3 regions of the Kitasatospora sp. NPDC048296 genome follow, and region 1 is predicted to be linked to each of the others. Evidence: riboswitches for the same ligand, from Rfam matches in the RefSeq annotation. Region 1 holds a riboswitch; each other region holds the start of a gene.
The links. Region 1 has a riboswitch for thiamine pyrophosphate ahead of thiC (phosphomethylpyrimidine synthase ThiC). Riboswitches for the same ligand answer to the same signal wherever they lie in the genome.
Positions count from the first base shown of each region.

Region 2: linked by a shared signal. The riboswitch ahead of thiO (glycine oxidase ThiO) and the one ahead of thiC (phosphomethylpyrimidine synthase ThiC) in region 1 are both predicted to bind thiamine pyrophosphate.
Region 3: linked by a shared signal. The riboswitch ahead of ACGF12_RS00350 (purine-cytosine permease family protein) and the one ahead of thiC (phosphomethylpyrimidine synthase ThiC) in region 1 are both predicted to bind thiamine pyrophosphate.

Region 1 covers NZ_JBICZB010000001.1:333,630-337,322, forward strand. The annotation lists gene ACGF12_RS01535 (cupin domain-containing protein) at 107-424, shown strand; gene tenA (thiaminase II) at 442-1,113, shown strand; gene ACGF12_RS01545 (DUF5326 family protein) at 1,308-1,508, shown strand; TPP riboswitch at 1,671-1,806, shown strand; gene thiC (phosphomethylpyrimidine synthase ThiC) at 1,801-3,615, shown strand; gene ACGF12_RS01555 (FAD-binding oxidoreductase) at 3,682-3,693, opposite strand, start outside.
Region 2 covers NZ_JBICZB010000006.1:18,462-22,154, forward strand. The annotation lists gene ACGF12_RS06540 (thiazole synthase) at 1-758, opposite strand, end outside; gene thiS (sulfur carrier protein ThiS) at 762-971, opposite strand; gene thiO (glycine oxidase ThiO) at 968-2,143, opposite strand; TPP riboswitch at 2,147-2,259, opposite strand; gene ACGF12_RS06555 (NAD(P)/FAD-dependent oxidoreductase) at 2,402-3,604, shown strand; gene ACGF12_RS06560 (Rv2175c family DNA-binding protein) at 3,648-3,693, shown strand, end outside.
Region 3 covers NZ_JBICZB010000001.1:70,176-73,868, forward strand. The annotation lists tRNA gene ACGF12_RS00340 (tRNA-Ser) at 1-43, opposite strand, end outside; gene ACGF12_RS00345 (S1C family serine protease) at 107-2,032, opposite strand; TPP riboswitch at 2,263-2,411, shown strand; gene ACGF12_RS00350 (purine-cytosine permease family protein) at 2,518-3,693, shown strand, end outside.

The DNA.
Region 1 (3,693 bases):
GGCCCAAGCCTGGCAGGCGCCCGGCCCGGGGGGAAGCTCCCGTCGGACGAGTTGGTGTTGAATGCACCTGGTCCACGCGGTGTACGGACGAGGGAGGACGGCAGCGGTGAAGCTGTTCCGGCTGGACGAACTGGACGCCGAGCGGGCGGCCAACGAGGGCGCGTACCTGCGCTTCCTGCGCGAGCCGCGGATGTCCGCCGGGCTGTACGCGCTCTCCCCCGGCGACACCGACCCGCAGACCGCGCACGAGCAGGACGAGATCTACCAGGTGATCAGCGGCCGCGCCGAGCTGACCGTCGGCGCCGAGACCGCGACCGTCGCGCGCGGCACCGTGGTGTACGTGCCGGCCGGCACCCCGCACAGGTTCCACCACATCACCGAGGAGCTGCGGGTGCTGGTGGTGTTCTCCCCGCCGGAGGACTGAGCGCTTAGGGTCGCAGCATGAGCACCAGGACCCTGACCGAGGAACTCTGGGCGTCGATCGAGCCGGTCTACGCCGAGATCCTCGCCCACCCCTTCATCGGCGGCCTCACCGACGGCACCCTGCCGCGCGAGGCCTTCCGCCACTTCGTCGTCCAGGACTCGCACTACCTGCGCGACTACGCCCGCGCGCTCGCCGTCTGCGCCGCCAAGGCACCCGGCGAGGCGGACGTCCGGGCCTTCGCCGACGACGCGGTCGGCGCGCTGGCCGCGGAGCAGGGCATGCACGCCGAGTTCCTCACGGCCTTCGGCGGCACCGCCGAGGAGGCCGCCGCCGAGCCGGTGCTGCCCACCACCCGGGCCTACACCAGCTACCTGCTGGCCACCGTCTACGGCGGGTCCTTCGCCGAGGCGCTCGGCGCGGTGCTGCCCTGCTACTGGATCTACGCCCGGGTCGGCGAGGCGCTACTCGCCCAGGGCTCCCCCGACCCGCTGTACGCCAAGTGGATCGCCACCTACGGCGACGAGGCCTTCCAGTCCGTGGTGCGCCGGGTGCTGGCGCTCACCGACCGGCTCGGCGGGGAGCTGTCCGCGGCCGAACGCCGCAAGGTGGTCGAGCACTTCAGGACCACCTCGCGCTACGAGTGGATGTTCTGGGACGCCGCCTGGCGCGGGGAGCGCTGGCCGGTCTGACCCCCGTCCGGGGGCGCCCCACCCGGTCGGTCTCGGGGGTCTCCCCGGGGGTGGGGATCGGGGTGATCTCGGGGTTCTCTCCGGGCCGTTGGGCCTCGTTCCGGGGCTGCGGCCACCGTACGATCGAAGCATCGAAAGCAAGCGGGATGCGGCACCGAGTCGGCGGCCGGCCCGAGGGGAGAAGAGGAACCGACATGGCTGAGCTCTGGAAGTCGCTGCCCTCCTGGGTGCGCAACATCGTCATCCCGGTGCTGGTCCTGGTGCTGGCCTGGAACATCATCGCCTTCGTCTTCGGCGTGGTCGGTGCCCTGCTGAGCATCCTGATCAAGCTGCTGGTCGTGGTGGGCATCGCGGCCGCCGTGGTGATCCTGGTGAAGAAGGCCGCGAAGAGCTGAATCCGCTCCGCCGCGCGGACCGCGGCGGAGCACCCCGGAGGCCCGGCACCCCGTGAGCGGGGGCCGGGCCTCGGCCTTTTCGGCCGGATATTCGGTGCGGGGGCCTTCTGGACCTGCGGCGATCGGCTCGCTACCGTGTTGGGCGTCATGTGCAGGCAACACCGCCTGCGACGCGGGAGCTCGGAGCACCGGGCTGAGAGGGCGCTGACCGGAACGTCGACGGACGGACCGACGGCTGCGTCGACCGCAGGAACCTGGACCGGGTAATGCCGGCGTAGGGAGTAGAGGTCAGATGACCACGTTCGAAGCACAGCCGCAGTCTGCCCAGAGCACCCCCAGCAGCGAGCGCACCGGCTACCCGACCCCGGCCTGGCGCAAGGCCTACCGGGACGGGTCCCGCCCGGACCTGCGGGTGCCCTACCGCGAGGTGCAGCTCACCAACGGCAGGACCGTGCCGCTGTACGACACCTCCGGCCCGTACACCGACCCGGCCTACGAGCCCGACGTGCGGCGCGGCCTGCCCGCCCTGCGCGACTCCTGGATCCGCCAGCGCGGCGACGTCGAGGAGTACGACGGCCGCGAGGCGCGCCCCGAGGACGACGGGATCAAGCACACCTCGCCGCGCGGCGGCAACCTGCGCAACCTGGACGCCGTCTTCCCCGGCCGCCCGCGCCGCCCGCTGCGCGGTCGCGGCGGTGTGGCCGTCACTCAACTCGCTTACGCCAAGCGGGGCGTGGTGACGCCGGAGATGGAGTTCGTGGCGCTGCGCGAGGGGCTGGAGCCCGAGTTCGTGCGCGACGAGGTGGCCCGCGGCCGCGCCGTCATCCCGGTGAACGTGAACCACCCCGAGGTGGAGCCGGCCATCATCGGCACCAACTTCCTGGTGAAGATCAACGCCAACATCGGCAACTCCGCCGTGACCTCCTCGATCGAGGAGGAGGTGGAGAAGATGACCTGGGCCACCCGCTGGGGCGCCGACACCGTCATGGACCTCTCCACCGGCCGCAACATCCACACCACCCGCGAGTGGATCCTGCGCAACTCCCCCGTGCCGATCGGCACCGTGCCGCTCTACCAGGCGCTGGAGAAGGTGGACGGCAGGGCCGAGGACCTGACCTGGGAGGTCTACCGGGACACCATCATCGAGCAGTGCGAGCAGGGCGTCGACTACATGACCGTCCACGCCGGGGTGCTGCTGCGGTACGTCCCGCTCACCGCGCGCCGCAAGACCGGCATCGTCTCGCGCGGCGGCTCGATCATGGCCGCGTGGTGCCTGGCGCACCACAAGGAGAACTTCCTCTACACCAACTTCGAGGAACTCTGCGACATCCTGGCGAGCTACGACGTCACCTTCTCGCTCGGTGACGGCCTGCGCCCCGGCTCGATCGCGGACGCCAACGACGAGGCGCAGTTCGCCGAGCTGCAGACCCTCGGCGAGCTGGGCCGGATCGCCCGCGAGCGCGACGTCCAGGTGATGATCGAGGGCCCGGGCCACGTCCCGATGCACAAGATCAAGGAGAACATGGATCTCCAGAAGGAGATCTGCGACGAGGCGCCGTTCTACACCCTCGGCCCCCTCACCACCGACGTCGCCCCCGGCTACGACCACATCACCTCGGGCATCGGCGCCGCGATGATCGCCTGGTGGGGCACCGCGATGCTCTGCTACGTCACCCCCAAGGAGCACCTGGGCCTGCCCAACCGGGACGACGTCAAGACCGGCGTGATCACCTACAAGATCGCCGCCCACGCCGCCGACCTCGCCAAGGGCCACCCCGGCGCCCAGGCCTGGGACGACGCCCTCTCCGACGCCCGCTTCGAGTTCCGCTGGGAGGACCAGTTCAACCTGGCCCTCGACCCGGAGACCGCTCGCGACTTCCACGACGAGACCCTCCCCGCCGAACCCGCCAAGACGGCCCACTTCTGCTCGATGTGCGGCCCGAAGTTCTGCTCGATGAAGATCAGTCAAAAGATCCGCGACGAGCACGGCGACGGGTCGACGGCCGTCTCCAGCGAGTTCGACGCCGACGCCGAGGCCGGCATGCAGGCCATGTCCGAGGAGTTCAAGGCCCAGGGCAGCCGGGTCTACCTCCCGCTGGCCGACTGACAGTCAGAAGCGCCGACCCCGTGCTCCACGCTCCGGGTCGGCGCTTCGCCGTCTCGGCGGCCGTCGTCATCCGGCCGC
Region 2 (3,693 bases), on a different contig from region 1:
CCGGCCATCGCGGAGGAGGCCTCGGCGTGGAAACGGCGCGGGATGCGGCCGGCCCGGTGGGCGAGCCGGCCGGCCTCGGCGGCGTGCCGCATCGCCTCGGCCATCAGCACCGGGTCCTGAGCGCGCGTCACCGCGGAGGCGAGCATCACCGCCGCGCAGCCCAGCTCCATCGCCAGCGCGACGTCGGAGGCGGTGCCGGCACCCGCGTCCAGGATCACCGGGACGCCCGCGCTCTCCACGATCAGCTGGAAGTTGTGCGGGTTGCGGATGCCCAGACCGGAGCCGATCGGCGAGCCCAGCGGCATGATCGCCGCGCAGCCGACGTCTTCCAGCTTGCGCGCCAGCACCGGGTCGTCGTTGGTGTACGGGAGCACGGTGAAGCCGTCGTCGACCAGGGTCTCGGCGGCGTCCAGCAGCTCGATCGGGTCGGGCAGCAGGGTGCGCTCGTCGGCGATCACCTCCAGCTTCACCCAGTCGGTGCCGAGCGCCTCGCGGGCCAGCCGGGCGGTCAGTACGGCCTCGCCGGCGGTGAAGCAACCGGCCGTGTTGGGCAGCACCCGGATGCCGTTGCGGGTCAGCACGTCCAGGACGGAGCCCTGGGTGGTGGCGTCGACCCGGCGCATGGCCACCGTGGTCAGCTCGGTGCCGGAGGCGAGCAGCGCGCGCTCCAGGACCTCCAGGCTGGGCGCGCCGCCGGTGCCCATGATGAGCCGGGAGGAGAAGGTCGTCCCGGCGATGGTGAGAAGGTCGTCGGCCATGGCTCAGCCTCCCTGGACGGCGGTGAGGATCTCGACCCGGTCACCGGTGTTCAGCGGCGTGTCGGACCACGAACTACGGGGCACCACAGCCTCGTTGACGGCGGCGGCTACTCCGGTGTTGGCCTTGCTGACGGTGGCCACCAGCTCGGCGAGGGTCGTGGCGGCGGGCGTCCGGCGGGGCTCGCCGTTGACGGTCAGGGCGATCTCGGTCATGCGGAGGCCTTCGTGGTGGAGTGGTCGGGGGAGAACCGGGCGGGCGTGAACGGCGCTGCGAGGTCCGGGACTTCGCCGGTCGCCAGGTACTCGGTGATCAGGTCGGCGGTCACCGGGGTGAGCAGCACGCCGTTGCGGTAGTGGCCGGTGGCGGCGACCAGTCCGGGCAGCGGGGTCGGGCCCAGCAGCGGGGCGTTGTCCGGCGAGCCGGGGCGCAGCCCGGCGGAGGTCTCCACCAGCGGGAGTTCGGTGATACCGGGGACCAACTCGTGGGCGTCACGGAGGAGTTCGTACACCCCGCCGGCGGTGACGGTGGTGTCGTAGCCCTGCTCCTCGGTGGTCGCGCCGATCACCAGCTCGCCGTTCTCGCGCGGCACCAGGTACAGGTGCTGCCCGCGCACGACCGCGCGGACGTTGCGGGAGAGGAACGGCCGGTAGGCGTCCGGGATGCGGAGCCGAAGCACCTGTCCCTTCACCGGGCGGATCGCGGGCAGCACGCCCTCGGGCAGGCCGGGCAGCCGGTGGCTGTAGGGGCCGGCGGCGAGCACGATCTGATCGGCGGTCACCGTCTCCCCGGTGCTGAGCCGGGCGCCGACCGCGCGGCCGTCCTCGACGAGCAGCTCGACGGCCTCGGCGCGCCGACCGACGACGCCCGCGCGCTCACCGGCCAGCAGCAGTGCGGTGAGCAGCCGCCGGGGATCCACCTGGTGGTCGTTCGCGACGTGCAGGCCGCCGCGCACACCGGGGGCCAGCATCGGCTCCAGCCTGCGGGCCTCCCGGCCGGTCAGCCAGCTCGACTCCAGACCGAGCCGCTGGTGGAAGGCGTGCAGTTCGCGCAGTTCCTCGCGGTCGTCGGAGTCCAGTGCGACGGCGATCGTGCCGCACCGGCGGTAGCCGGTGTCCTCGCCGCCGCTCGCCTCGGTGAGCTCGGCGGCGAAGGCCGCGTACCGCTCGTTCGAGGCCATGCCGAGGCGCAGCAGCGGCTCCTCGCCGTACTGCAGCTCGGTGACCGGGGCGAGCATCCCGGCCGCGACCGCGGCCGCCCCGCCGCCGGGGGAGGGGTCGACCACGACCACGTTCCCCAGCCCGCGCTGCGCGGCGCGCCACGCGACGGCGAGGCCGACGATGCCCCCGCCGATCACCAGCACGTCGGCGCGGTCGCCTGATGGCAAGCGTGACAAAGCTGCTCTTCTCCCTTCGCCGGTATGACCCGGATCAGGTTCGGACGGTCGCGGGCCGTGCCAGCCCGCCTCTCAGCCCGGTACGCCGGGCTCCCGTGTGGTGCACCCACCTTAACGCCGGGGGTCGGCCCGGCCGAAGGGCCGTGTGAGGGGTGGGACGGGTGAGCAGGATGGTTGCCGCCCGCCCCGCCCCCGCAGGGCCTGTCTTCGAACTCCCGCCTGCCGGGTGCCGCCGCGGCGCTGAGTACAGTGACGGGCGTGGCAGAGCTGAGCGGAACGGATCAGGTGGTCGTCGTCGGGGCCGGGCTGGCCGGGGCGCAGTGCGCCCTGAAGCTGCGGCAGGGCGGCTGGCGGGGGCGGATCACCCTGGTCGGCGAGGAGCCGCACGCGCCGTACGACCGGCCGCCGCTCTCCAAGGACGTGCTGCTCGGCAAGGCCGACGCCACCACCCTGGACATCGACTACGGGCAGCTCGGCATCGAGCTGCTCACCGGTCGTCGCGCCACCGGCCTCACCCCGGGCGTGCTGCACACCGACGGCGGCGACCTCCCGTACGACTCGCTGGTGATCGCCACCGGCGCCACTCCGCGCGCCCTGCCCGGTGCCGAGCGCGCCCACGTGCTGCACACCCTGGACGACGCCCTGGCGCTGCGCGCGCTGCTGCGCCCCGGGCTGCGGCTGGTCCTGGTCGGCGCGGGCTGGATCGGCGCCGAGGTGTCCACCGCCGCGCGGCAGGCCGGCTGCGAGGTGACCGTGGTGGAGGCCGGCCCGGCGCCGGTGCCGGGCGCGCTGCCGACCGGGGTCGGCTCGGCGATGGCCGCCTGGTACGCCGAGGCCGGGGTCGAGCTGCGCTGCGGGGTCGGCGTGGCCGCCGTCGAGCCGGGCGCGGTGCTGCTGGCGGACGGCTCGCACCTGCCCGCCGACGAGGTGGTGGTCGGCGTCGGCGCCCGGCCCGCGACCGGCTGGCTGGCCGGCTCGGGCGTCGAGCTGGACGAGGCCGGGGCGGTCCTGGTGGACGAGCGGCTGCGCACCGGCCTGCCCGGGGTCTTCGCGGCCGGGGACTGCGTCAGCTACCCGTCGGCCCGCTCCGGTGCCCGGCTGGCCGTGCAGCACTGGGACCACGCGCTGCAGTCCGGCGAGGCCGCGGCCGCCGCCGTGCTGGGGGCCGACGCGCCGTACGATCCGGTGCCGTACTTCTGGTCCGAGCAGTTCGGCCGGATGGTCCAGTACGCCGGCCGGCACGCCGAGGGCGACGAGCTGCTGTGGCGCGGCAGCCCGCAGGACGCGGCCTGGTCGGTGCTCTGGCTGCGTGACGGGGCGCCGAGCGCGCTGCTGGCGGTGGACCGGCCGCGCGACCTGACCCAGGGGCGGAAGCTGATCGAGCGCGGGGCGGTGCTGGACCCGGCCCGCGCGGCGGACCCGACGGTGGCGCTGAAGGCTGCCACCAGCTAGGGGGCGTGTGCGTGGCGGGGGGCAGAGGTGGCAGTCTGGTGCCGTGAGTGAGATCGATGCCAAGACTGAAGCCCTGGTCCCCGAGTGGC
Region 3 (3,693 bases), 260 kb from region 1:
CAGTTTTCAAGACTGTTCCCTTAGGCCGCTCGGGCAGCTCTCCAGGCGGAGGTCAGCCTAACGGGTCCGACGGGCTTCGGCGCACACGATTCCGCGCTCCCGAGGGTCACTGGTCGCCGTCGCGCTGACCGAGGGTGACCTTGGTGGTGTACGTCTGGCCGTTGCGGGTGTACTCGACGTCCACCGTCTCGCCCGGCTTGTGCGTCCAGATCCGGCTGACCAGGGCGGGGCCGTTCTCGATCGGCGCGCCGCCGAGCTTGGTGATCACGTCGCCCGGCTTGAGGCCGGCCTTGTCGGCCGCGCCGCCGGGGGTGACGGCCGGCTGGCCCTGGATGTCGCGGGTCTGGATCTGCGCGCCGTCGCCCTTGTAGTCGTCGTTGCGCAGCACGTCGAGCTTGGCGTAGACCGGCTTGCCGGTCTTGATCAGGGTGTCCGCGACCCACTTGGCCTGGTTGATCGGGATGGCGAAGCCCAGGCCGATGCTGCCGGCCCGGCCGTTGGCGGAGGCGTTGGACTGGATCGCCGAGTTGATGCCCATCACCGCGCCGCTGGAGTCGAGCAGCGGGCCGCCGGAGTTGCCGGGGTTGATCGAGGCGTCGGTCTGCAGGGCGTTCATGTACGAGGCCTGCGCGCCGGTCTCGTCGCCCGAGGCGACCGGACGGTCCTTGGCGCTGACGATGCCGCTGGTGACGGTGGACTCCAGGCCGTACGGCGCACCGATCGCGATCGTGGTGTCGCCGACGTTGACCTTGTCGGAGTCGGCCAGCGCCAGGGGCGCCAGCTTGCCCTTCGGCGGGTTGTCGATCTTGACCACGGCGACGTCGTAGCCGTCGGCGTGGCCCAGCACCGAGGCGCTGTAGGACGTGCCGTCGGCGAACTTGACGGTCAGTTTGCCGCCGCTGAGGGCCGGCGCGACCACGTGGTTGTTGGTGAGGATGTGGCCCTCGGTGTCGAAGACGAAGCCGGTGCCGGTGCCCGACTCGCTGCTGTTCTGCGCCTTGATGGTGACGACGCTGGGCAGCGCCTTCTGCGCGATGGCGGCGATCGAGCCGGGGACGGGCTCGTTCTTCTGGGTGTCGCTGGCCTGGACGGTGGTGCTGCGGTGGTCGTCCGCCGAACTGCTGCTGCTGACCTGGTTGGTGGCGACCACGCCGATCGCGCCGCCGGCCACACCGGCGACCAGCGCGACGGCCGCGAGCAGGGCCACCAGGCCGCCGCGCTTCTTGCGCGGGCCGCCGGGGCCGCCGGGGTGGTCGGCCGGGTAGCCGAGCGGGCCGCCGGGGTAGTCGGGGCCTCCGGGGCCGCCGGGGTAGCCCGCACCGCCGGAGGTGGCGTCATGGGCGGCGCCCCAGCCGCCGACCGGCTGGCCGGCGCCGAACGGGTGGTGGCCGTGCGCGGCGGGCGCGGCACCGTACGGCTCCTGCGCACCGGCGGGCGCGGCACCGTACGGCTCCTGCGCACCGGCGGCGGGCACGCCGTGGGACGGGGTCGCGTACGGGTTGGCGGCCGGCGGCAGGGCCGGGGCCACCGGGGCCGCGACCGGAGCAGCGGGGGCCGCGGCAGCGGGCGCGGGCGCGACGGGCGGCGCGGGCGGCAGGACCGGCGGCGGGGCGTCGATGTAGCCGGTGACCGGGTCGACGGCGTGCTCCTCGGCGGCGGGCGCCGCCGGGGCCTCCGGCGCGGGGACCTTGGTGAAGGCCACGGTGGGCTTGTGACCGCCCTCGGCCGGGGCGGCCGCAGCCGGGGCGGCCTCGACCTGCTCGGGCCCGGCCTCCGGCGCGGTCTCCGGCTCCGGGACGCGGCTGAACGCCATCGTCGGCTTGTGCCCGCCGTCGCCCGCGGCGGCGGCCGACGCCGCGTCAGCGGCTTCCGGCGCGGCCTCGGGCTCGGGCTCGGGAACCCGGCTGAACGCCATCGTCGGCTTGTGGCCGCCCTGAGCGGTGCCGTCGGAAACGGGCCCAGCCGTCTCCTCGGGGCCCGCGGGCTGCTCCCCCTGCGGCCCGGTGGGCCCAACCTCGCGCTCGGTGCTCACGGACGACCTCCATAGCTGACAGAACCAAGGACCATAGTTTTTCGCACTGTCGATTCGATTGCCGTAAGGACCCCTCTGAAGAACTCATAAGAATCCTTAGCCGACACCGACGACAGCGATGACGGCGACGGTCGGGGAGCCCCCCTCCCTCCGCCCGGGCGTTCCGCGATGCGGACCGCACACCCCGTGGCCTTTGGCGTTCGTACCCGTGCCGGTTAGCCTGTCGCTCCAAACTGACACGCGGGAGCTTGGACCGACCAGGCTGAGAGTGCGCATGTCGACCGTACGCCAAGTGGGACACCGGCGAACCGTCGAGGGGGCGCTGACCGCCGGAACCTGTCCGGGTAATGCCGGCGTAGGGAGTATCGGCCATGCCGCCTGCTTCGCCATCCTCTTCTTCGAGCGCGTCCACGTCCAAGGATTTCCTTGATCGTCCCGCGGGCGCGACCGCCCCCGGCACCGACGGGCGTGTCGAGGCGCCACTGGTGCTGGACACCGAGCCGCCGCGCACCCTGCGCTTCCGGGACCACTTCGCGCTCTGGATGAACCTGGGCGTCAGCCTGATCGGCTTCTCCACCGCCGCCACCGTGCTCGGCGAGAAGGGCAGCGAGCTGTCGCTGGCCGCCGCGGTGACCGCGATCGTGGCCGGTACGGCGGTCGGCACCGCGATGCTCGGCGTGGCCGCGCTGATCGGCGCCCGGACCGGCGCCCCCGCGATGGCCAACCTGCGCGGGCTGTTCGGCACCCGGCTGTCCTACCTGCCGACCGTGCTGAACATCGTCCAGTGCATCGGCTGGGGCGTGTTCGAGCTGCTGACCATCTCGGCGGGCGCCCAGACCGTCGCCCACACCACCGGCTACCGCTGGCTGTTCGTGCTGGCCGCGGGCGCGCTGACCACCGCGCTGACGATCTGGCCGCTGGGCGCGATCGCGGTGCTGCGCCGCTTCGTGGCCGGGGCGGTCGCGGTCGCGATGGTGTACTTCACCGTCCAGTTGGGCCGTCAGGGCGTACCGGACCCGGGCGCGGGCAACTGGCACGGCTTCCTGGGCGCCACCGACGCGATGATCGCGGTGTCGATCTCCTTCGTCCCGATGGCCGCCGACTACACCCGGCACTCGCGCACCGCGGGCTCGTCCTTCTGGGGGAGCTTCTCCGGCTACACCGTCGCCCAGGTCTGGTGCTACGTGCTCGGCCTGATGGCGCTGCTGCAGTCCGACGGCGACCCGAGCCGGATCTTCGACTCCTTCCTCGGCGTCTGGGCCGGCTGGCTGTTCCTGCTGGTGCTGGTGCTGCGCGAGACCGACCAGTCCTTCGCCAACGTGTACTCGACCGCGATGTCGCTGCAGAACCTGCTGCCGCGGGTGGACCGCCGGGTGCTGAGCGGCGGGATCGGCGTGCTGACCACCGTGCTGGCACTGCGGATCGACAGGTTCACCGACACCTACAGCAACTTCCTCGGCCTGATCGGCTCGGTCTTCGTGCCGCTGCTCGCGGTGCTGGCGGTGGACTACTTCTTCGGGGCCGGCCGGCACGGCTGGGACCTCTCCGAGAAGGCGCCGTCCCGCTGGCTGATGCTGCTGCCGTGGGTGCTGGGCTTCGCGGTCTACCAGTTCATCGCGCCGACCGCGGTGGCCGGCTGGTGGACGGACTTCTGGACCTCG